Regions from separate parts of the Micromonospora sp. NPDC018662 genome, predicted to be linked through region 1. Evidence: riboswitches for the same ligand, from Rfam matches in the RefSeq annotation. Region 1 holds a riboswitch; each other region holds the start of a gene.
What was found. A riboswitch is a leader RNA that binds a small molecule or an ion and turns the genes downstream of it on or off. The one in region 1 is predicted to bind cyclic di-AMP.

Region 1 (5,770 bases):
CAGGCCGGCGGGGGAGTTGGGGCGGTCGACGTCCACGAACTCGATCTCGTCGGCGCCGCGCTCCCGGCTGCCGGCGGCGCGGGCGGCGGTGCCGGCGGCCCAGCCGATGGCCGCGCCGGCCAGGGCCGCCGCGATCAGCAGCGTCCACGGCAGTGCGGGGCGCCGGCCGGCGAGCGCGTCGAAGGCGAGGCCGGCCCGGCGGCGTGCCTCGTCGGCGGCGGAGCCGACCAGGTCGGTGGCGTCGTCGGCCAGGCCGGAGGAGTTGCGGCGGGCGACGCGGGTGGCGTCCCGCACGCTGTCACCGGCGGACCCGACCGCGGAGAGCAGGTGCTGCCATGCTTGGTCCGCGACCCGCTCGGGCTTGCTGCGGCGGTCCAACAGGCTGGATCCGAACATCGTTCTACCTCCTCGGGTGCCGAAGCCCGGCGGCCAGGTCGGACTCCGGTGTTCATCCGGCGCGTCACGGTTCACTCCCCGGGGGCAGTGCCCCGACCGCTCCCGCGCCAAACCCCCTCCCGTGCCGCTTGCCATGCGAACGGCACCGTGCCGGGATCCGGCGGTGTCGGCGCGGGAAAGGGACGGGGTGGGCGGAATCACCCGTACGCGCCGGGGACCGGGTACCCCGGCGGGGTGTGCGGGCCCGCTACCCTGGGTCGGCGGATCGGCCGACCCGGTCCGGTCGTTCGGCCGGTCACTGGTCCGTGTCGAAGGGAAATCGGAACCCGGAGGTCCGGATTGGGCTCGCCCAGGTGTGCCCAGTCCGCGAATTGCTCATCCCGGGGGGTGGCGACCGGGGCCGTTGGAGGAATACTCTCGGTCGCGGCCCGCGTACTGATGAGGCGCCCGTTGGGGCGAGTGGAGGTGCTCGCGTGAGCCTGTCGATCGTGAAATCGGTGCGTCCGGGTGGTGTCGTCCAGATCGCGCCCCGTGGGGAGATCGACGTCGACACCGCGTACGAGGTGCGGGAAGCGATCGCCGAGGTGCTCGCGAAGGCGCGTCCCGCCCGGATCGAGCTCAACATGCGGCTCGTCACGTTCATCGACTCGGTCGGCATCAGCGCCATGGTCGCCGGCTTCCAGACCTGCGAGGTCAGCGGCGTCAAGCTGGTGGTCACCGAGCCGAGCCGGTTCGTGCACCGACAGCTCTGGGTGACCGGCCTGCTCGGTCTCTTCGGCGCGCCGGAGCCCTGGTTCGCCGACGACGCCCCCGAGGTGCTCCCCGGCGCCTGAGCGTCACCCGGCGCCACCGAACCCTGCTCCCGGCCACCGCCGACCGGGGGACCTTCGACCCGTTGCCAGGCCGCCCCCGGTACGGGACGATCGTCCGGACCCACGACGGCGAGGGGGACGGGTTGCAGAGCAGCGACAGCTTCAGCTACACCGTGCAGGCCCGGTGCAGCCGGGCGGACGCGGTGGCCCTGCTCGGCGACCTGAGCCGGCAGGGCGAGCTGCATCCGTTGATCGTGCGGGTCCGGCAGTTGCCGCCCCGTCCGGGCGCGTTGGCCAGCTTCGCGATCACCGACCGGCTGGAGCTGGGTCCGCTGCACTTCCCGGTGACCTACCAGGCGGACGTGCTGATCGCCACCGAGGACGAGGTGGTCACCGTGGCCCGGCAGCAGCCGGCGACGACGGTCCGCAACCACACCCGGCTGCGCGACGAGCCCGACGGCGTGGTGCGGATCGACGTGGAGATCACGCTCACCGCGCCGGCGCCGCTGTTCGGTTACGCGTTCCGCCAGGCGCGGGCCGCTCACCTGGGCCTCGCCGCCCGCCTGGGCGCGACCCTGGAGGGCCGACCGGCCTGACCGGGCCCCGCCCGTGCCGGCTCGCGTGCGACGGCACCCGGCGTGTGACCGGGTGCCGTCGCGACGGTCAGTACACCGACAGGTGCACGTGGTTGGTGTGGTCGCTGGACGGGTCGCCGTTGCCCCCGCTGTACGACTTCCAGCCACTGCTGGGCAGCCAGATCTGCTTGAACCAGATCACGTAGAGCACCGCGAGCGGGTCGGCGTTGCGCACGAAGTACGCGGCCAGGTTGTTGCCGTACGTCCGGTCGCCGCCGCTGGCCACGCCACCGAAGCCGCTCTTCTGCGCCGCGAAGTCGCAGGCCCGACCCTTCGGGTGCTCGCCGGAGCCGCTGGGCCGGTGGCAGGAGACGTACCGGGTGAAGCCGGCGGCCTTGGCCTGTTGCAGGGCGTGCAGCGTACGCGGGGTGATGCAGCCGCTGGCCGGCGTCGGGTCGTTCACGCTGCACGACTCCGCCGGCCAGGAGCCGTCCGAGTTGCGCTTGGCCGGCTTCGCGTTCGCCGTGGAGGTGCCCCGGCTTCCGCTGCCGTCGCTGCTGCTGCCGCTGCTGCTGGCGGACGGCCGGTTGTTGGCCTCCTCCAGCGCCTGCTCGGCCTGCTCCTTGCGCTTGGCCATCACCGTGACCTGCTTGCGCTGTTCGCGGACCTCGCCGTCGAGCGCGGTACGGGTGCGGATCGCCTCGTCGCGGGTGGTGATCAACTCCCGCAGTGTCCGGTCCTCGTGCGCGGCGACCGTCTCCAGGGCGGCGGCCCGGTCCATGAAGCCTTCCGGGCTGGTGCTGCCGAGCAGTGCCGCGGCGGTGCCCATCCGGCCGGTGCGGTACGCCACCTCGGCGATCTCACCGACCTTGGCGTTGCGTTCGGTCAGCTCCGCGTCGATCGTCACGAGTCGTTCGTTGAGCTGCTTCTGCCGGGTCACCGACCGGTTCAGCGCGGCCTTGGCCTCCAGCCAGCCCTTGCTGGCGGCGTCGAGCTTGGCGCGCAGCGCCGGCGTGCCGCCCTCGTCGTCGTCGCCGGGCGCGGCGGCGAGCCGGCCGGTCGCGGGTGCCGCCGAGGCGGGGGAGACCGGCGCCGTCGCGAGGCCGAGGGTCAGCATCGCGACGAGCAGGGCCGCCATCCGGGCGGCCGTTCGTCGTACGGGTGCCACTGGGGGCATTCACGTGTCCTTCCGTCAACCGCCGACCGGGTTAGCTGACGGGTTCGGGACGGAAGATCCCTACCGCTGACGCGGATGCACCCCACGTACGTGGTTCCCCGGCTCGCCCCGCGGGCGATTAGGCGACGGCCGCTCCGCCGACGCCGGATGACGCCTGCGGGGTGGCCGCGACCGAGCCTACCGGCGTTGCCCGGTTCCGGCGCCGTCACCCGGCGTCGAGAACCGGGCAAAACCGGCATAAGTCAACAATAGCCACTCAGATTTAAGGCTGTCCTCATTACCAGCCGGTCGGCCCGCAGGCACCGGTGGACGCTCCGGGTTCGATCTGCAACGTGGCGTGATCGATCGAGAAGTCCTCGTGCAGCGCGGCCCGGGCGGCGGCCAGCACGGTGGCGACCTCGGCGCCCGGGTCGGTGGTCAGGTGCGCCGAGGCCACGTCCATGCCGGAGGTGAGCGTCCAGACGTGCAGGTCGTGCACCTCCGCCACGCCGGGCACGGCGGTCAGCCGGTCGTGCACGGCGGTCACCTGGAGGTGTTCCGGCGCGGCCTGCACCAGGATGCGTACCGCGGCCCGGCCGAGCCGCCAGGTGCGCGGCAGGATGAACAGGCCGATCGCCACCGCGACCAGCGGGTCGGCCCACCACCAGTCGGTGACCGCGATGACCAGCGCGGCGCCGATCACGCCGAGCGAGCCGAGCAGGTCGCCGAGCACCTCCAGGTACGCCCCGCGCAGGTTGATGCTCTCCTGCGCGCCGGAGCGCAGCAGCGCGAACGCGGCGATGTTGGCGAGCAGGCCGAGCACGGCCACCACCAGCATCGGGCCGGCGAGAACCTCCGGCGGCTCGCCGAACCGGCGTACCGCCTCGATCAGGACGTAGACCGCGACGGCGCCGAGCAGCACCGCGTTGGCCAGCGCGGCGAGCACCTCGAGCCGGTAGAGCCCGAACGTGCGCTGCGGGTCGGTCCCGGCGCGACGGGTGGCGGTGATCGCCGCGAGCGCCATGCCGATCCCGAGCACGTCGGTGAACATGTGCCCGGCGTCGGAGAGCAGCGCCAGCGAACCGGTCGTCACGGCGGCCACCGCCTCGACCAGCATCAGCACGGCGAGCAGCGCGAACGCCGCCCAGAGTCGGCCCCGGTGCCGGTGCGCCGCGTTGGTCACCGCACCGCTGTGGTCATGGCCTGCGCCCACGCACACACCCTCCCGTCCCGCGCCCCGGACGGGCCCAATCTATGCTCACATCGCTATGTGTGCAAGTGACTGCGGTGTCACCCCACCGGATCGAGCGTGGTCAGGCGCTGGGTGGCCCGGGACAGCGCGACGTAGAGCGTGCGGACCCCCGAACCCGGGTCGGCCCGGATCTCGCTCGGCGCGACCAGCACCACCCCGTCGTACTCCATGCCCTTGGCCTGGAGGCTGGTGACCACCTGGAGCCGGCCGGCGCCCAGCTCGCCCAGCCAACCCGCCACCTCGTCCCGGCGCGGCACCGGCGTGATCACGCCGACCGTGCCCTCGACCTCGGTCAGCAGCACCCGGGCCGCCTCGACAGTGGCCGCCGGCAGCTCGGCCGCGGCCACGGTCCGCTCCACCGGCGGCACACCGGTGGACCGCACCGCGTCGGGCAGCGCCAGATCCGGGTACAGCCGGCGGATCTCCGCCGCCGCCACCGCGAAGATCTCCGCCGAGTTGCGGTAGTTGGTGGTCAGCTCGTAGCGGCGCCGGGGACGCCGCCCCAGCGCCTGGTCACGGGCCCGGTCCAGCTCCTGCGGATCGCCGGTCCAGGCGGTCTGCGCCGGATCGCCGACCACGGTCCAGGACGCCAGCCGGCCGCGCCGCCCGACCATCCGCCACTGCATCGGCGAGACGTCCTGCGACTCGTCCACCACCACGTGGGCGTAGTCGCGGTAGTCCACCGGGCGCTCCCGGGCGGCCGCCCGCGCCGCGCGCTGCCGGTCCGCGTACGTGCTCAGCTCGCGCACGCCACCGGCCAACTGGTACGGGTCCCGCTTCGGCTTCGCCCGCCGCACCGGCGTGCCGAGCAGCGCGTCCAGCTCGTCCAGCAGCGCGATGTCGGCGACGGTCAGCCCGTCCGTGTCCAGCGTCCGGTACGCGTCGGTGAGCAGCCGGATCTCGGCCGAGGAGAGGACCCCGCCGGCGTAGCGACGCAGCCGCTCGGGCCGGGCCAGCCAGCCCAGCACGTGGCGCGGGTGCAGCCGGGGCCACCACGACTTGAGGAACTCGCGGAACTCCGGCCGCTCGATGATCTCGTCCTCGAACGCGGGCTGCTCCGGCAGCCGGCCCACCCGCAGCGTCCGGGCCTGCGCGTAGAGCGCGGCGAGCACCGCGTCGAACGCGGCCCGGCGCACCTCGTTGCGGCGCGCGCCCCGGGTCAGCGTGCGGTCCCGCACCCCGTCCAGCGCCGGCCGGTCCAGCCGCAGCAGCTCACCGCGGTAGAGCAGGCGCAGCTCCGCCGGCGAGTCCGGCACCGCGTCCCGCGCGGCACGCTCCAGCACCCGGCGCATCCGCAGCGAACCCTTCACGGCCGCCACCTCCGGCGGGTCGGTCCGGGTCGCCGACAGGCCCGGGAACAGCGAGCCGAGCGAGCGCAGCGTGGCGGTCTCCTCGCCGAGCGAGGGCAGCACCGACGCGATGTACTCGACGAACACGCCGGACGGACCGACCACCAGGATGCCGCCGCCGGCATACCGGGCCCGGTCGGAATAGAGCAGGTACGCGGCCCGGTGCAGCGCCACCGCCGTCTTGCCGGTGCCCGGGCCGCCGGAGACGATCGTGACGCCGGCGCCGGGGG
Region 2 (5,770 bases), on a different contig from region 1:
CCGCTCGCCGCCACGCTGCTGGTCGGCGCCGGCTGCGCCGCGATCGCGGTCGACCTCGCCCGGCGCCGGTTCCGGCCGCCGGCCGGGGGCGGCCCGGTCGGCCGGGCGCTACGCCGCCACCAGCCGGAGTTCGTGCTGCACTTCTCCGCCCCGCCCGGCTCGGAGTACCAGGTCACCATGTGGCTGCCCTACCTGGAGCGGATCGGCCGGCCGTTCCTGGTGGTGGTGCGCGAGCCGGAGTTCCTGTCCACCGTGGCCGCCGCCACCCGCGCGCCGGTGGTCCTCTGCCCCACCCTGAAGGCGCTCGACGAGGCGCTGGTGCCCAGCCTGCGGGCGGCGTTCTACGTCAACCACGGCGCGAAGAACGCCCACTGCATCCGCTTCCACCAGCTCACCCACGTGCAGCTCCACCACGGCGACAGCGACAAGGCGCCCAGCGCCAACCCGGTGTCGGCGATCTTCGACAAGATCTTCGTGGCCGGCCAGGCGGCGATCGACAGGTACGCCCGGGCCGGCGTGGAGATCCCCGCCGAGAAGTTCGTCGTGGTCGGCCGCCCCCAGGTCGAGGCCATCGAGGTACGCCGGGAGCCGGCGCCCGCGTCGGCGCACCCGACCGTCCTCTACACCCCGACCTGGACCGGGCACCACGCCGACGCCAACTACTGCTCGCTGCCGGTGGCCGAGACGCTGATCCGCCGGCTGATCGACCGCGGCGCGGTGGTGATCCTGCGCGCCCACCCCTACACCGACCGGAACCCGGCCTCGGCCCGGCAGCTCGCCCGCCTCACCGAGCTGCTCGCCGCCGACAAGGCGAAGACCGGCCGACCCCACCTGTGGGGCGCGGCAGCCGCTCGTGACCTGACGCTCACCGAGTGCGTCAACCGCGCCGACGCGCTGGTCTCCGACGTCTCCGGGGTGATCTCCGACTGGCTCTACTCCGGCAAGCCGTACGCGGTCACCGACACCGGCGCCGACGGCGCGCACTTCGTCGAGCGGTTCCCGCTCGCCGCCTCCGGCTACGTGCTGCGCCGGGACATGTCCAACGTGGACGACGTGCTCGCCGCGCTGCTCGACACCGACCCGAAGGCCGCGCAGCGCTGGACGGCGCGGACCCGCTACCTGGGCGACTTCCCCGTCGACGGCTACGCCGAGGCGTTCCTGGCCGCCGCCCGCCGCGAGCTGGAACCGCACCGGGCCGTCCCGGCGCCGCGTACGGCCTAGAGGTAGGGGTCGAGCAGGGCGAGCACCGCCGCCGGGTCCTCCACGTGCGCGTTGTGGCCCAGCCCGGGGAGGGTGGCCACCGGCACGCCCAACGCCTCGAGCTGCGCGTCGGTCACCATCGGATCCGTCTCGCCGCGCGCCAGCAGCACCGGCACGTCGACGGCGGCCAGCAGGGCGGGCAGGTCGGGCTCCCCCACCGCGAACGCGGCCGGATCCATGGCCAGTCGCCACCGGCCGTCACCCCGGTGCTCGCCGCCGGGATGCCCGCGTTGTCCACCGCCGTCGCCCCGGTGTCCGCCACCGGGATACCCGCGTTGTCCACCGCCGTCGCCCCGGTGTCCGCCGCCGGGATGCCCGCGTTGTCCACGGCCGTCCTCCCGCCGCAGCCCCGCGTCGACCACCGGGTGGTCGGGGGCGAACAGGCCGGCGAGCCCGGCGACCCGCAGGTAGCGACGGGCCGCCTCGTCGCGGGTGGCGAACCAGGTCACCGGCCGGGCGGCCAACTCGTCCGCCTTGGCCAGCTCGGCCGGCGACCAGACCGCCTTGATGCCCAGCCCGACCGCCGCGTCGACCGGCAGGTGCCGCTGCCGCGCGGCCAGCGCCAGCGCCACCACGCCGCCGAGCGAGTGCCCGAGCAGCACCAGGCGGTCCCCCGGGCTGAGCCGGACCGCGTCGAGCCCGTCCATGACGCGCCGGGCCAGGGCCGCGAAGGAATATCCGGGCAGCGGCGGCGACCAGCCGTGGCCGGCCAGATCGGGGGCGATCCAGCGCCCCGGCCAGCGGCGCTCCAGCAGTGGCGCCCAGGGCAACCACACCTCGCCGGTGGCGCCCATGCCGTGCAGGAGCACCAGGTGACGGTTCCCCCTCGTATCGCCCATACGCCGCAGTCTGCCACCGCGCGGACACCCGGCGCGAGACCGTCCTCCCCGAGCCCGCCACCTCCGCGTCGATCATGAGGTTGTCCCCTGACAAACCGGACACCACCCACTGTCAACTTCATGATCGCCCGCCCGGCGAGGCCAGGTGAAGCCTGCTAGAGGGCCGGGTGGGTTCGGGCGGATTTTCCTCGCCGGTTCGGACACCTTGGATACCCAGGAGCCCTGAAACACCCATAGCGTTCCACCGAACGCGCCCCGGGTGCCTGGGTGGAACACCATGGGTGTCTACGCGGCCCTGAGACACCCATGGCGTTCCACTCATGATGGTGGCGGGCGGCGGGTGGAACGGTGTGGGTGTCTGGGCGGCCCCGAGGTGCCCCACAAGGCTGTTGGGACGCCGGTGGCGTGCCGCCGATCGGGGTCAAGTGGATGATTTGTCCGGTTTGGCGGTGGTGGGCGGCATCCTGACGGCGGAATCGCCGACGGGGGTGCGGCGTTGTACGCCCGTGCCCCTGGGGTTTGTTCCTGAAGGGTCTGAAGCAGGTCGACGGCTGGCAGGACATGCCGCTGACCAAGGCCGCCCAGCCCGTCCAGGTGTCGGCCTACCCCGACGCGTACGCGCAGTGGGAGAAGCAGGCCACTGGAACAGCTAAGGAACGCGAAGGCCGGCACCCGGAAGGGTGCCGGCCTTCACGCGTACGGTCAGGCGGAGTAACCGCGCGTGGCCATCCAGTTCGCCAGGTCGATGGTGCTGACCCAGTACGACGGCAGCGACGGGTCGGCCGAGTCGGCGATCCGCACGGTGCGGCCGTCGTTCTTGTAGCCGACCACGGCGATGTAGTGGCCGCCCGGGAACGAGTGCCAGCCGCCGTCGGTGTCGGTGGCGTCCCCGACGATGTTCGAGACCACCGCCCGGCCGTTGCCGACCGCGTTGACCACGTCGGCCTGGAGCCGGTCGATCTGGGCCCGGGTGGCCACACCGGGGATCATGCGGGTCCGGTACGGATCGCCCTTGACCTGCTGGTTGAGCACCCGGGTGGTGTCCTCGGCCGAGTTGGTGCCCATCTCGGTGGTGCCGAGCGCGGCGGCGAGCGTGTCCTGGCTGCGCTCGATACCGGTGGCGCTGAGCGCGTTCCGCACCGCGGCCGGGCCGCAGTAGTAGTAGGTGGTCTGCGCCTGGTAGTCGTAGTCGAGCACCCTGCTCGACGGCGGCTTCGGTGTGGCCTTGCGGGTCGCGGTGTCCGGGTCGGCGGCCTTCGCCGACGGCGTGGCCGTGGGCGACGCGCTGGGCGCGCGACTGGGTGCGGCGCTGGGTGACGTGCTCGGTGACGGGACGGCGATCCGCGCCTCACCGCGGCTGGCGGTGTCACCCAGCCGGGAGCCGAGTTCCGCCACCGCGGCGGTGTTCTCCGGCCGGGCCGGCGCGTCGTCGGCGGCGGCCAGGGCGGCACCGGTGCCGCCGGCCAGCACGAGGGCCGCGGCCGAACCGGCGATGATCTGGTACGGGCGCTGGGTCGCGAGGCGACGCAGTTGACGCTTCAGGTGGTGCTTCACGGGTTTCCTCCACGGGGGTGGGCGGCACGCACCGGCCCCGCGCGCGGAGGAACTCACACACGCTGGCGGGCGGAACGGCCACGGGACGTCGCCCGGGATGCCGGGCGGACAGGGGTTGGCGCGCGTCGCGGGTCAGGCGAGCGCTGGCACCCCGAGGCCGTGGAGGCGGGGGGACGTTCGGGGGGTGGTGGGCACGAGGATGGAACTCCTTCCGTGTCCGCCGACCGGGTTAGCTGACGGATTCGGGCGGGAAGTACGCCCTACCGCGGCCGTGGCTCGCGGATTCACCCCGGTGTTGCGCTTGGGTCCCCGGTTCGTATGCACGATTAGGCGGGTCGGCACGGCGTCGCCAATTGCGATCGAGAACCGCACCGGACGCGCCGACACTACCGGTGGGTACACGCCCTGCCAAGCGCTGCCACCTGCGTAAACGTGCTCGGCGACTACGGATTCGGAACAGCCGGTTACTGACTTCACTCAATGGGACAAGCGGCTGCGTCGGCGCCGACCGGCGGAAAACGGGCATCCGGCGGGCGCAGAAACGGGCAGCGGGCGCAGCAGGGGCCATCGATCCCGACGGTGGCCGACGGGCAGCGCCGGTGAGCAGCCTCACCGCTTCCGGGTAACGATTCGGTCGACGTTCGCCCGTGGGGTCTCCCGGCGCGCGCGCTCAGCCGACGCGGGCCGGACGCCAGCGGGCCCCCCGCACGGCTGCCGGGACCGGGACACGGGTCGCCGTCGGGACACGGGACGCCGGCGCCGGCCACCGCGCCGTGGCGGCCGCCCACGCCTCGGCGGCGAGCGTCCGGGCCGCCTCGGCGGCCAGTTCGGCGTCCCGCCAGGCCTGGCGTTCCCGCTCGGCGGCCGCCTCCCAGCCGGCCCGTCGCCCGTCGCGGACGGTCCGGGCCAGCACGATCTCCTGCTCGGCCGGGTGCCGGCGCGGGTCCCACCCGTTGCGGTGGGCCAGCACGTCGGCGAGCTGGCGGGCGGTCAGCTCGCCTCGCCAGTGCGCCGCCATGGCGGCGTGGTGCAGCCAGCGCTCACGCGCCGCGTACTCGGTGGGGGTGCGGGGCGTGCGCGGGGCGGGCAGCGCGCCGGCCCCGGCCAGGCGGCGGGCGGCGGCGTCCGACTCGTCGTAGGCCGTCCAGGCCCGGTCCGCCTCGTCCTGGGCGGCCAGCCACTGCTCGCGCCGTCGGCGGGCGGTCTGCGCGGCGCCGGCGGCGGCCACCGCCACCTCGTCGGCGTACCGGGCGAGGTCGGCGCGGTGGAGCGCCTCCGCGTCGACCGGGTCGGGTGCCGGCTCCGCCGCGCCGTCGCGTTCCGGGCGCGCGACCAACACGGCGAGCAGGACGAGGGCGAGCACGGTCAGGGCCGACCAGATGGCGGCGGCCTCGGGGACGGCGGTGAGGAAGTTGAGGAGAACGGTCTGCGACATGGTCGGCACCTCACGGGAGACAGTGGCGGGGAACTCCGCACGGCCGGTCGGAGCGGGGCGCGGCCGGGTACGGGCGCCGCCGGGCCGCCGAGGGGCGGGTGCGGGGTGAGGTTCGGTGGATGCGGTCACGGGCCGGGGCCCGTGGCGGGTCAGCGGGCGGGCGGGGCTCGCGGACCGGCCGGCGCCGGCGGTTGACCGGCCGGGAACGGGTGCCGCCCGGTCGGGGGCGCGGCATTGCCCGCCGGCTGCGGCTCGGGAACGCCGACGCGGCTCCCCTGCCGACCGACGACGGGAACGCTCTGCCGCTCGGCAACGGCGCCGCTCTGGCGCTCGGCAACGGCGCCGCTCTGCCGCTCGACGACGGTGCCGCTCCGCCGCTCGACGACGGCGCCGCTCCGCCGCTCGACGACGGGGTCGCCAGGCCCGCCGACGACGGATACGCCGACAACGGCGTCGGTCTGCCGGCCGACGACGGGAACGCCGGCAACGATGTCGGCGCGCGGATCGGCGACGGAGTGGCCAGCCGGTGATGGGCCGGACGTCAGACCGGCGACCGGACCGGCCGCCGCGGGTGCGATCGCGGACACGCCGGCCGGCAGCGTGGCGGCGCCCAGCGAGAAGGCGACGACCACGGCCAGGCTGGCCAGCATCCGGGCGGCCCAGCGCGCCACCCACCACACGG
Region 3 (5,770 bases), on a different contig from region 1:
GAACCACGCCTTCTGGCCGAGGTACCAGATCGCGGTCCAGTCACCCTGCCGGCCGGCCACCGCGTACGTCTGACCGGCGGAGGCGCGGGCGCCGTGGTCGGAGATGTACATCGTGTCCGGCGTGCCGTCCGGGCGCAGCCCGAGGTCGTTGACCAGCGGGGCGTCCGCGCTCGGCGCGGTCCGCAGCACCACCGCCGACGAGCCGCGCGACGGGCAGGGCGCGGCCGGCGGGGTGGGCGTCGGGACGCCCGGCGGCTGCTGGTTGCAGCCGACGAACGCGGGCCGGTTGGTGGCGAAGTCCGGGTCGATGGTGACCAGCCCGGTACGTGACGTGCCGGTGGTCCGGAACGGCGCCTTCATCAGGTCGAAGTAGTGCGACCAGTCCCAGTAGGGGCCCGGGTCCCAGTGCATGCCCCCGACCGCGGCGGCGGTGATGCCGGGCACGTTGTCGTGGCCGATGATGTGCTGCCGGTCCATCGGGATGCCGAACTTCTGCGCCAGGTACCGGACCAGCTTGGCCGAGCTGCGGTACATCGCCTCGGTGTACCAGGTGCCCTGCCCGGCGAAGCCCTCGTGCTCCAGGCCGATGGACTTGGCGTTGACGTACCAGTTGCCGGCGTGCCAGCCGACGTCCTTGGCCTTGATGTGCTGGGCGACGTAGCCGTCCACCGACCGCAGCGTGTAGTGCCAGCCCAGGTAGTCGGCCCGCTTCACCAGGTCGACGCTGGGGTCGAAGTAGCCCTCGGTGTCGTGGATGACGATGTATTCGATCTTCTGCTGCTTCGGCCGGTTGCCCAGGTCGTGGTTGCCGTAGTCGCCCGGGTCGGCGCTGAGCTGCTCGTAGGGCGCGGGAATCCACTCGCAGGCCAGCCGCACCGGGCACTCCAGCCCGTCCGGCCGCGCGGCGTGGCGCAGCCCGAGCCGGGCCAGCCCGGACCGGTCCGGCTCGGCGGTGGTGGCGGCCAGCGTGACCCGCTGCCCGTCGTCGGTAGTCCGGGCCGCGCCCTGGCCGAGCTGGTCGTAGACCTCGTCGGCGAAGGCCGCCGCCGCGTCGGACGTGTCCGCGCCGGAGTAGCGGGCCACCGCGCCGTACCAGGCCGCGGCGTCGCTGCCGGCGCCGACCGGCCCACCCAGTGCCTTCTGGTACGACGCCAGCAGCGCCGCGCCCCCGCGGATGTTCGCGGCCGGGTCGGTGCGCAGCTTCTGCGCGTCCAGCCCGGTGAGCGTGGCGGCGGCGTCGAGCGTCTGGAGCGAGGCGGCCGGCAGCGGCGTCTCCCGGCTCGGCGTGGCGGCCGTGGCCGGGTCGAGCGTGAGCGGGCGGGATTCGTCGCCGCGCGGGTCCTCGTCCTCGTCGACATGGGCGCTGCCCGGCGTGGCGAGGACGTGCGCGGCGTCGGTCAGGTGCATCGGGCCGTAGCCGCCGCTGGTGCTGGGCTGGCCCGGGTGGGTGTCCCACCTCGACTCCAGGTAGGAGACACCGAGCAGCACGTTCTGCGGTACGCCGTACTCGGCCGCCGCGGCGGCGTACTGCTGCTGGCGGTCGCCGGTGGGCCGGTTCGCCTGCGGCGCGGCGCTCACCGGGCCGGTGGTGGCCAGCGCGGTGGCCGTCGCCACGGCGGCGGCGAGCAGCATCCGTCTGCTCGACGGCGGGGCTGAGAGGTGCATCGAACCTCCTGGACAGGGATGGGCGTCACTGCGTTCCCACCCTCACTCCACCCACCCGTGAGGTCAATACCTTTCCGGGTAGTAATCCGACATGAAAGAAAGCTTCATTCATGTCTGCGCGGCACATTCGGTACGGAGTGTCACGGCCGTTCGGGTTGCGGATCGATAACAGGAATCCCTACTCTGGTCAATCGTCGGCCGCACGTCTCACCGTCCAACCCGGTCGGTGACGGCCCGACACCGCCGAGTCGCCCACGGGCGAACCGGGGACCCAGGTACCTGGGGTGAATCCGCAGCCACTGCGGTAGGGCGTCTCCCTTCCCGCCCGAACCCGTCAGCTAACCCGGTAGGCGGTCAGGCAGAAGGAGTACGGACGCCCGGTGGCACACCATGCCCCGCGGCCGACGTCGAGCCGGTCGACCGACCGGTCCGCCGCCGTGCCGCGTTCCCGCTGGTCCCGTTTCACCACCACACTCGCCGCCCTGGTCGGCGCCGCGGTCGTCCTGACCGGTGGCGCGACGGCGGCGCACGCGGAACCCTCGGTCGCCGAGATCGAGGCCCAGATCGACCGCGACTGGAACAAGCTCGAACCCGTCATCGAACAGGTAAACGCCGTCCGTGAGCAGCTCGCGGTGCGCCGCAAGCAGGCCGACGCGCTCGGTAAGCAGATCGCTCCGCTCCAGGCCCGGGTGGACGCCGCGCTCGGCCAGGTCGGCGGGCTCGCCGCCGACGCGTACAAGGGCGACAACCTCTCCACCGTCAACGCGCTGCTGGGCAGTCGTTCGCCGAGCGAGCTGGTCAGCGGCCTGGAGCTGCTCGACCGCTTCGCGCAGCACCAGCAGGAGCAGGTCCACGACATCGCCGCGCTGCGCGACGAGCTGGCGGCGAAGAAGAAGCCGCTGGACGCGATGGTCGCCGACCTGAGCCGCACCGAGGCCCAGCTCGCGGCGAAGAAGAAGCAGATCGACGCCGAGATCGCCAAGCTCCAGAAGCTGCGGCTCAAGGTGTACGGCAACGGTGGTGGCGGCCCGCTGCGCCCGGCTCCCTGTCCCGCCGGGTATCCCGGTGGCGCGGCCGGGGTGGCGGTCAAGTTCGCCTGCGCCCAGATCGGCAAGATCTACGTGTGGGGCGCGGCCGGCCCGGACCACTTCGACTGCTCGGGTCTGACCATGGCGGCCTGGGCGAAGGCCGGGGTCTCGCTGCCGCACAACGCCCGTCAGCAGCACAACGTGACGACGCGGGTCAGCCGTGCCGAGCTGCGCGCCGGTGACCTGGTCTTCTACTACGGCGACCTGCACCACGTCGGAATGTACGTCGGTGACGGCTGGGTGGTGCACGCCTCCCAGTCGGGCAAACCCATCACCATGAAGCGCGTCGACGACGGCGACATCAACAGCTACGGCCGCCCCGGCTGAGGTGTAAGGAGGGGCCCCCTGTTAACGCATTCTGCATAGGAGGGGGCCCCGCTTAACAGCAGCGGACGGCGTCAGCGGGTCGGCCAGGTGCGCCAGCTCTGCCAGGACCGGCTCGGCGTCGGGCCGCGCTGGCCCTGGTAGCGCGAACCGTAGACGGCCGAGCCGTACGGGTGCTCGGCCGGTGACGAGAGCCGGAAGATGCACAACTGACCGATCTTCATGCCCGGCCAGAGCGTGATCGGCAGGTTCGCCACGTTGGACAGCTCCAGCGTGACGTGGCCGGAGAAGCCCGGGTCGATGAAGCCGGCGGTGGAGTGCGTCAGCAGACCGAGCCGCCCCAGCGACGACTTGCCCTCCAGCCGGCCGGCCAGCTCCTCACCCAGCGAGATCACCTCCAGCGTGGAGGCGAGCACGAACTCGCCCGGGTGCAGCACGAACGGCTGCCCCTCGGGAACCTCCACCATCGACGTCAGGTCGTCCTGCTGCATCGACGGGTCGATGTGCGTGTAGAGGTGGTTGTTGAAGACCCGGAACAGCCGGTCCAGGCGTACGTCGATGCTGGACGGCTGCACCAGCGTGGGCTCGAAGGGCTCCAGCGCGAGGGTGCCCGCCTTGATCTCGGAGACCAGGTCGCGGTCGGAGAGCAGCATCGGAACACTCTAGCGACCGGTGTGCGTGACCAGCGTGTCGGACTACATCTTCGTACACGTGTTCGATAGAATGTCGGCATGGCTTCCTGGTCCGAATTCGCCGCCGACGAGCCCCGACTCGCCGCCGAGATCCGCCTTCTGATCCAGCAGTACGGGCCGGGCTTCGGCTACCTCGCCACGGTCCGCGCCGACGGCGGCCCCCGGGTGCACCCGGTGTCGCCGCTGATCACCGACGACGGGCTCTGGTGCTTCGTCATCGATTCGCCGAAGCGCCGCGACCTCGAACGTGACGGCCGCTACGCGCTGCACTCCTTCCCGCCCGAGGAGAGCGACGACGAGGCTTACGTGGCCGGCCGGGCCCGTCCGGTGACCGACCCGGCGACGGTGTCGCGGCTGACCCGGCTCGGCCGGGCGGCGCCGCAGGGTGACTGGCGGCTGTTCGAGTTCTCCGTCGACGTGGCCATGCTGACCCGGCGCGATCCGGTGGCCCTTCCCGGCGTCGGCCGGCCGCAGGTGCGGCTCTGGCTCGACCCGGGGGAGGCGGCACCCGCTCGGCTGGGCGCGCTCGTCCCGGAGGGCCGGCGTGGCCGGCACGGCTTCGACACCCGCCGCCCGGCCGCCTGACCGGGCCCGGAAACGCCGGTGCCGGCCCCGTCCGCAGACAGGGCCGGCACCGGTACGTGGTGCGGCGGCGGTCAGGCCGCGCGGTAGGCGTTCCACGCGGTCAGCATGCGGCTCGCCTGGCCGGCGGTGAACTGGTACATGCAGGAGTCGTACGTGTAGTCCATGAAGTTGGTGATCGGGTCCTTGCCGGTCGTGGAGCAGGTGTCCCGACCGGTCGGGCACTCGTACGCCGGGGAGGCCTCGGCCGGGGTGTCGGAGACGCTGTCACCCGAGCCCGAGCAGCCGCCCTGGAAGGTGTGGTAGAGGTTCAGCCAGTGGCCGATCTCGTGGGTGCCGGTGTCGCCCTGGTTGTAGTTGGTCGCCGAGCCACCGGGCAGCGACTCGTTGAGCACGACCACGCCGTCCATCTTGTCCAGCGTCCGCTTCGGGAAGGTCGCCCAGCCCAGCAGGCCGTCGCTGAGCTCACCGAGATACATGTTCAGCGTGTTCTTGCCGCCCTCGCGCAGCGAGGTCTTCATCGACCGCTCCGCCGAGGAGCCCTGCACGATCGGGTACCACGACGCGTTGGTCACCCGGTTGATCTTCGTGAGCTGGAAGCTGAACGCGGTGGCCGCGCCACCGGTCGAGCCCGCGTACGCCTGGTTGAGCACGCTGATCTGCTGGGTGATCAGCGAGTCCGGGATGTTGCCGCCGGCGCGGGTGCTGTTCTCCTGGATGACGTGCACGACGACCGGGATGGTCACGGTCGCCAGCGGGGCGACGGCGCCGGTCCGGAAGTTGGCGCGCTCGCGCTGGGCGGCGGCGAGGTCGGCCTCACGGTCGCGAACCTGCTTGGCGGTCAGGTGGTTCGGGTCGAGCTTGGCGTGGCCGCCCTTGGCGACGCGGGCGTCGGCGTGGGCGTCGGCCGGCTCGGCGCAGACGCCGGCCGGGGCGGCCGAGAAGGCCGAGGCAGCGGGGACGACGCCGACGGCGGCGGTGCTGAGCAGCAGCGCGAGGGTCGACGTCGCGACACCGGCGGTACGCCGGGTCAGCAGGTTGGGACGGAGTCCCATGGGCCCACCTCTTTCTGACGGCGTGCCAGGGGGTGTGTCACGCCGAGTCGGAAACGTGTGGCAGACGTTACATCCCATCGACGGATTTGAGAACGCCCATATGTTGCCGACGTGCAACATCGCTTGATCAACTCTGCCGGGCCTCGCCGGCGGGTACCTGGGTGCACGGGGGTGGTGACCTCAGGTACAGTGGTGCCGCTCGCGGGTGTAGTTCAATGGCAGAACATCAGCTTCCCAAGCTGACAGTGCGGGTTCGATTCCCGTCACCCGCTCCACGCGCGAGGCCCCAGCTCAGGACAGGTTTCCTGGCTGGGGCCTCGATGGTTGATATGGCCTCCTGCGCCGGCCGCGCCCGTTACGTAGG
Region 4 (5,770 bases), on a different contig from region 1:
CGTCGCCGTGCCGGAAGTCCAGGTAGAGACGGTACGCCCCGACCGACGGCACCTCGGCCGCGAACGTGACGGCCGGGCCGGCCGGCGTCCGCCCGTCGCCGGGTGTGCCGTCGGGGTGCACGTGCAGGTAGGCCAGGTCGCCCTGGCGCAGCGCCACCAGGTGGCCGTACGCCCCGAGGTAGGGCTGGAGGTCGGTGACCGGGCGGCCGTCCCGACTGACCGTCAGCGTGAGCCGGCTGGTGCGGCCGGGCTCCGGGGTGCCGGTGAGCGTGACCGTGTAGCCGTCGACGGTGGCGGTGGTGGCCGGCGCGGGCAGTGGCCGGGCGGCCAGCGGACCGGGAACGGTGACGTCGACGCCGAGCGTCAGCGGCTCGCCGCCGGTCGGCGTGAAGTCGGCGAACGCCCGCCAGACGCCGGGCCCGGCGAGCGGCGAGGCGACCCGCCAGGTGCCGTCCTCGGCCAGCTCGGGGTGCACGTGCCGGAAGCCGGACAGGTCGCGGCGGGCGACGATCAGGTGCATGCGCTTGTCGTGCGCCACGTCGTAGCGGGTGACCGGTGCGCCGTCCGGGCCGGTGATCCGGAACGCGAACTGCCCCTCGGGGGCGGCCGTCGGCTGGAGCGTGTAGCCCCGGTCGGAGACCAGCAGCCCGCCGGGCAGGTGGGCGTCCGCACCTCCGGCGTGACCCGGGTCGCCGTGGTCGGCGTCGGTGGCGTCGTGGCGGGTCTCGGCGGCCGGGGCGGCGGGACCGGCCACGTGACCGATCCCGTACGCCCCGGCGAACACCGCCGCGAGGCCGAGGGCGAAGCCGCTGAGCTTCGTCGCCGTGTTCATGGTGTCTCCTCGGCTCTGCGGGGTCCGGGGACCCGTCACGCCCCGGCGAGGTCGTAGCCGGCCTCGTCCACGGCGGCGCGTACGGCGTCCGCGTCCAGCGGCTCCCGGCTGGTGACGGTGACCCGGCCGGTGGCCAGGTCGACCTGGACGTCGGTGACGCCCGGCAGCGCGTTCAGCTCGGTGCTGACGGCGGTGACGCAGTGCCCGCAGGTCATGCCGCGCACCTGGTAGGTGGTGTCCATCTCGCCCTCCGATCCTGATACCCCCTGGGGGTACGAGCCGAACGTTATCATACCCCTGGGGGGTACGCTATCCTCGACGCATGACCACGCCGTCCACCCCGGTCCGGGGCTACACCGCCAGCAAGGACCAACTGCTCGCGCGGCTCCGCCGCATCGAGGGGCAGGTCCGGGGCGTCGAGAAGATGGTCGAGGACGACCGTTACTGCATCGACGTGCTGACCCAGATCTCCGCCGTCCAGGCCGCGCTGGACAAGGTCGCGCTGGGCCTGCTCGACGGCCACGCCCGGCACTGCATGCACGAGGGCGCCGCCGAGGGCCGCGCCGACGAGATGGCGACCGAGATGATGGCCGCCGTGGGCCGCCTCATGAAGCGCGGCTGACCGGGACCTCCGGCCCGGCGGACGGGCCGCCCGGCCCGGTCCGGTCACGCCCCGGCCGCCGTACCGTCGAGGTGACGGCCGGGCCGGCGAACCGCCGGCCAGGCGTGACGGACGGAGGGCAGCCGGATGATGTGGCCGGGCCCGATGATGGGCTGGATGTGGATCTGGGCGCTGCTGGCGCTCGCGGTGCTGGCCGGGCTCGTCTGGCTGGTGTTCCGGCTGCCCGGGCCGGACGCCGCGAGGCCGGGCACGGCCCGGCGCATCCTCGACGAGCGGTACGCCCGCGGTGAGATCGACGAGGACGACTACCGGAGCCGGCGGGCCGGCCTGAGCTGATCCGCGCCTGCCGGGGTGGCCCGACCCGGCCTGGCTACCATGGCCGGCGGCGACCCGGGCGTGGTCAGGACGCGTCCGCGCCGACCGGTGCCCGACCGGTCCGGTGACCCGGTGCGCCGCGACCCGTTGGGAGGGCCGCCGTGGGCGCCGACCACACCCGTCCCGCCCCCGCCGCGCCGCCGGGCGTACGCCGGCTCCTGGTCGCGACCGTGGTGCCGCTCTTCGTGCTCACCGTGATCGCGGCGCTGGTGCTCTGGCCCCGGGGCGGCGGCCCGGAACCGGCCGGCGGCGAGAACGTGCCGCGCCACCACGGCACGGTGACCCGCGTGGTGACCGAGCCCTGCCCGCCCACGCCGGAGGCGCCCGAGGGCGGCGGCGGCCGGTGCGGCACCGTGACGGTCACCGCGGAGCAGGGCCCGGACGCCGGCCGGCAGGTCGAGACGCCGGTCCCCAACGGCCCCGGGGCGCCCCGGGTCGAGGTCGGCGACGAGGTGATCCTGGTCGAGCTGACCGACCCGGCCGACCCGTCGGTGAAGGCCTACAACATCGCCGAGCACCAGCGCGGTACGCCGCTGATCTGGCTGGTGGCGCTCTTCGCCGCCGCGATCGTGGCGTTCGGGCGCTGGCGCGGGCTGGCCGCGTTGGGCGGGCTGGTGGCGAGCTTCGCCATCCTGCTCGGCTTCGTGCTGCCCGGGATCGGCGCCGGCCGGTCCCCGCTGGCGGTGGCGATCGTCGGCGCCGCCCTGATCATGTTCGTGGTGCTCTACCTGACCCACGGGATCACCGCGCAGACGTCGGTGGCGGTGCTCGGCACGCTCGGCAGCCTGGTGGTCACCGGCGTGCTGGGCACGCTGGCCACGGCCGCCACCCACCTGACCGGCTTCGGCAGCGAGGACGCCACCACGCTGTCCATGTTCCGGGGCGACGTGGACCTGCACGGCCTGCTGCTGGCCGGCATCATCATCGGCTCGCTCGGCGTGCTGGACGACGTCACGGTCACCCAGGCGGCCACCGTCACCGAGCTGGCGCACGCCAACCCCGACCTGTCCCGGCGGCAGCTCTACCGGGCGGCCACCCGGGTGGGCCGGGCGCACATCGCGTCCACCGTCAACACCATCGTGCTGGCGTACGCGGGCGCCTCGCTGCCGCTGCTGCTCCTGCTGGTCGCCGACTCCCGCCCGGTGGGCGAGATCCTCACCAGCGAGTTCCTCGCCCAGGAGATCGTCCGCAGCGCGGTGGCGACGCTCGGGCTGATCGCCGCCGTACCGCTCACCACCGCGCTGGCCGCGGTCGTGGCCACCGCCGGGCGGCGCACGCCGTCGGCCGGGGCGTCGACGCCGCCGCCGGCCCGGCCACCGGCGGCCCGCGGCGAGGCGCTGGAGGCGCTCGGCGGGACGCCGGCCGACCGGTGGCCCGGCGACCGGGGAAGTACGGATGTCGCATGGTGACACTCCGCTGCGTGACGGCCCGCGTCAAACGCGATGCTGGTCACGCTGGGCAATGTCGAATTCTCGCGATTGGTCGGCTTCCGGGCGTAGATCCCCGGTCGACATCTCGGGTAACCTCGCTGCCGGTCACCGCCGAAGGCGCGCACCCGCGCCTGCGGTGCCGCCGCCCAATCGCCTCCGGGCGAGCCGGGGAACCAGGTACATGGGGTGAATCCGCGCGAGCGGTAGGGGCCACTTCCGTCCCGAACCCGTCAGCTAACCCGGTCGGCGGCCGACGGAAGGGAACACTGTGACGGCACCCCTGCGCCGCTGCTTGACACCCGTGGTGGCCGTGCTCGCCGCGCTCGCCGTGCTGGCCGGCCCGACCCCGGCCTCGGCAGCCCCGCACACCGCCGCCCCCAACCCCTCGGGGCACGCGGAGGACGACGACCCACCGCTCATCAGCGAAGCCGTCACCGCGGCCAACCGGAACTACCTCCAGGCCAAGTCCAAGTTGGACAAGTCGCGCAAGCGGCAGCTCCAGCTCGCGCTCGAGGTGAAGGCGGCGCAGAACCAGCTCGACGCGCTCAGCCCGCAGGTCACCGAGATCGCCGCGCAGTCCTACCGCACCGGTCGCGTCGGCGCGATGGCGATGCTGCTGGAGAGCGACTCGCCCGACTCGTTCGTCCGCCGGGCCAGCGCCCTGGACGAGCTCAACCTGTTCAACGCGCAGCGGCTCGCCGCCATCAACGAGGTGAAGACGCGCGCCGAGCAGGCCAAGATCGCACTCGACGCCGAGGTGCGCGAGCAGGAGAAGCAGACGAACGCGATGGCCCGCGAGAAGGTCGAGGCGCAGAAGGCGCTGAAGCTGGTCGGCGGGCTGGGCTTCACCGGCGGTCTGGTCTCGGCCACCTCACCGGTCGCCAAGATCGGCCCCGGCCGCACCGCCGACGGCGGATGGAAGTCCGAGTCGTGCAGCGAGAACGACCCGACCACCTCCGGCTGCGTCACGCCGCGCACCCTGCACGCGTACAAGGAGGTCAAGCGCGCCGGCTTCAACCGCTTCGTGGGCTGCTACCGCCCCGGCGGGCCGTGGGAGCATCCCAAGGGCAAGGCGTGCGACTGGTCGTTGCAGAACAGCGGCTTCGCACCGTGGCACAACAACGACACCCGCCGGTACGGCAACGAGGTGGCCGCGTTCCTCATCCGCAACGCCGACCGGCTGGGCATCTACTACGTGATCTGGAACCGGCAGATCTGGTTCCCGGCCACCGGCTGGAGTTCCTACAGCGGACCGTCGAACCACACCGACCACGTGCACATGTCGCTGCTCTGACGCGTACGCGAAAATGGGGGGTCGCCTTCGGGCGGCCCCTTTTCGGGTGTCCGGCGTGCGGTCAGCCGGCGAGCGCCGGGTCCGCCGGTGCGGCCGGCGCGGGCAGCGGGGCCGGCGACTGCGCCACCGTCCGCACCTCGCCGCCGCTGAGCCGGTAGGACATGCCGACCACCGCGCACGCTCCCCCGGCCACCCGCTCGGCCAGCACCGTCGAGCGGGCCAGCAGCGTCTCCACGGTCTGCGCGATGTGGACGTCGATGATGCCGTCGAGGTCCGCGACCTCCTGCCGGGCGGCCCGGAGCAGGCTGGGCGAGACGGCGTCCACCACCGCGCCCAGGTGCCCGGCCGGCGCGGAGCCGGTGCGGACCGCTTCCCGGGCCGCCTGGACCGCGCCGCACGAGTCGTGACCGAGCACCACCACGAGCGGCGTGCCGAGCACGGTCACCGCGTACTCGACGCTGCCGAGCACCTCGGGGCCGGCGGTGTGCCCGGCGGTACGCACCACGAAGAGGTCGCCGAGACCGCGGTCGAAGATGATCTCCGCGGCGAGCCGGGAGTCGGAGCAGCCGACGATCACCGCGAACGGGTGCTGGCCCTCGGCGACCGCGGCCCGGTGCCCGGCGTCCTGGTTCGGGTGCTGCGGCACGCCGGTGACGAACCGGTGGTTACCGGCCCGCAGTTCGGCGAGTGCCTCATCGGGGGTACTCGGGGTCATCGCAGCTCACCTCGTCCTCGGGCGGAACGACCGGGCCGGCCGGCGGCGGTGTCGGCCTCGCGACCCACCGTCACACGGGACCGAAGGCACGTCAAGATTTCGTGATACGCATTTCAGGCGTCACGGCCGCGCCGCGCTCCGGTTCCGACCAACTGCCCCGAACGCCATACGATGGCCACCATGGCGACCACACCAGGTGAGGACGGGAGCCGCCGGCACTGGACCTTCCTCACCAACCACGGGCACGTGCTGCTGGCCATCGCGCGCAACCCCACCGCGCGGCTGCGGGACGTGGCGGACGAGGTGGGCGTCACCGAGCGGGCGGCCCAGGCGATCGTCGCCGACCTGGAGGCCGGTGGTTACCTCCACCGCACCCGGGTGGGCCGGCGCAACGAGTACACGATCAACCCGAACGGCCGCTTCCGGCACCCCGCCGAGGCCGACCAGCAGGTCGGGGCGCTGCTCGACCTCTTCGCCGCCGACCAGTCGGCCATGGACGCCA

Region 2: it holds a riboswitch for cyclic di-AMP, as region 1 does, so the genes downstream of both, ACH495_RS14885 (C39 family peptidase) here and ACH495_RS22830 (coiled-coil domain-containing protein) in region 1, are expected to answer to the same signal.
Region 3: it holds a riboswitch for cyclic di-AMP, as region 1 does, so the genes downstream of both, ACH495_RS01265 (NlpC/P60 family protein) here and ACH495_RS22830 (coiled-coil domain-containing protein) in region 1, are expected to answer to the same signal.
Region 4: it holds a riboswitch for cyclic di-AMP, as region 1 does, so the genes downstream of both, ACH495_RS03750 (coiled-coil domain-containing protein) here and ACH495_RS22830 (coiled-coil domain-containing protein) in region 1, are expected to answer to the same signal.

What each region holds. Positions count from the first base shown of each region.
Region 1 covers NZ_JBISAC010000008.1:183,220-188,989, forward strand. Annotated here, with positions in the region: gene ACH495_RS22815 (hypothetical protein) at 1-396, opposite strand, end outside; gene ACH495_RS22820 (STAS domain-containing protein) at 870-1,229, shown strand; gene ACH495_RS22825 (SRPBCC family protein) at 1,292-1,804, shown strand; gene ACH495_RS22830 (coiled-coil domain-containing protein) at 1,872-2,960, opposite strand; cyclic di-AMP (ydaO/yuaA leader) riboswitch at 2,965-3,095, opposite strand; gene ACH495_RS22835 (cation diffusion facilitator family transporter) at 3,238-4,152, opposite strand; gene ACH495_RS22840 (HelD family protein) at 4,230-5,770, opposite strand, start outside.
Region 2 covers NZ_JBISAC010000004.1:289,391-295,160, reverse strand. Annotated here, with positions in the region: gene ACH495_RS14895 (CDP-glycerol glycerophosphotransferase family protein) at 1-1,221, shown strand, start outside; gene ACH495_RS14890 (alpha/beta fold hydrolase) at 1,218-2,099, opposite strand; gene ACH495_RS14885 (C39 family peptidase) at 2,802-3,653, opposite strand; cyclic di-AMP (ydaO/yuaA leader) riboswitch at 3,857-3,996, opposite strand; gene ACH495_RS14880 (hypothetical protein) at 4,324-5,088, opposite strand; gene ACH495_RS14875 (hypothetical protein) at 5,238-5,770, opposite strand, start outside.
Region 3 covers NZ_JBISAC010000001.1:258,648-264,417, forward strand. Annotated here, with positions in the region: gene ACH495_RS01260 (N-acetylmuramoyl-L-alanine amidase) at 1-1,665, opposite strand, end outside; cyclic di-AMP (ydaO/yuaA leader) riboswitch at 1,897-2,032, shown strand; gene ACH495_RS01265 (NlpC/P60 family protein) at 2,046-3,080, shown strand; gene dcd (dCTP deaminase) at 3,152-3,730, opposite strand; gene ACH495_RS01275 (pyridoxamine 5'-phosphate oxidase family protein) at 3,809-4,354, shown strand; gene ACH495_RS01280 (zinc metalloprotease) at 4,426-5,406, opposite strand; tRNA gene ACH495_RS01285 (tRNA-Gly) at 5,608-5,681, shown strand.
Region 4 covers NZ_JBISAC010000001.1:769,126-774,895, reverse strand. Annotated here, with positions in the region: gene ACH495_RS03775 (hypothetical protein) at 1-832, opposite strand, end outside; gene ACH495_RS03770 (heavy-metal-associated domain-containing protein) at 868-1,074, opposite strand; gene ACH495_RS03765 (metal-sensitive transcriptional regulator) at 1,155-1,454, shown strand; gene ACH495_RS03760 (SHOCT domain-containing protein) at 1,611-1,790, shown strand; gene ACH495_RS03755 (YibE/F family protein) at 1,931-3,238, shown strand; cyclic di-AMP (ydaO/yuaA leader) riboswitch at 3,393-3,524, shown strand; gene ACH495_RS03750 (coiled-coil domain-containing protein) at 3,528-4,553, shown strand; gene ACH495_RS03745 (carbonic anhydrase) at 4,615-5,268, opposite strand; gene ACH495_RS03740 (helix-turn-helix transcriptional regulator) at 5,440-5,770, shown strand, end outside.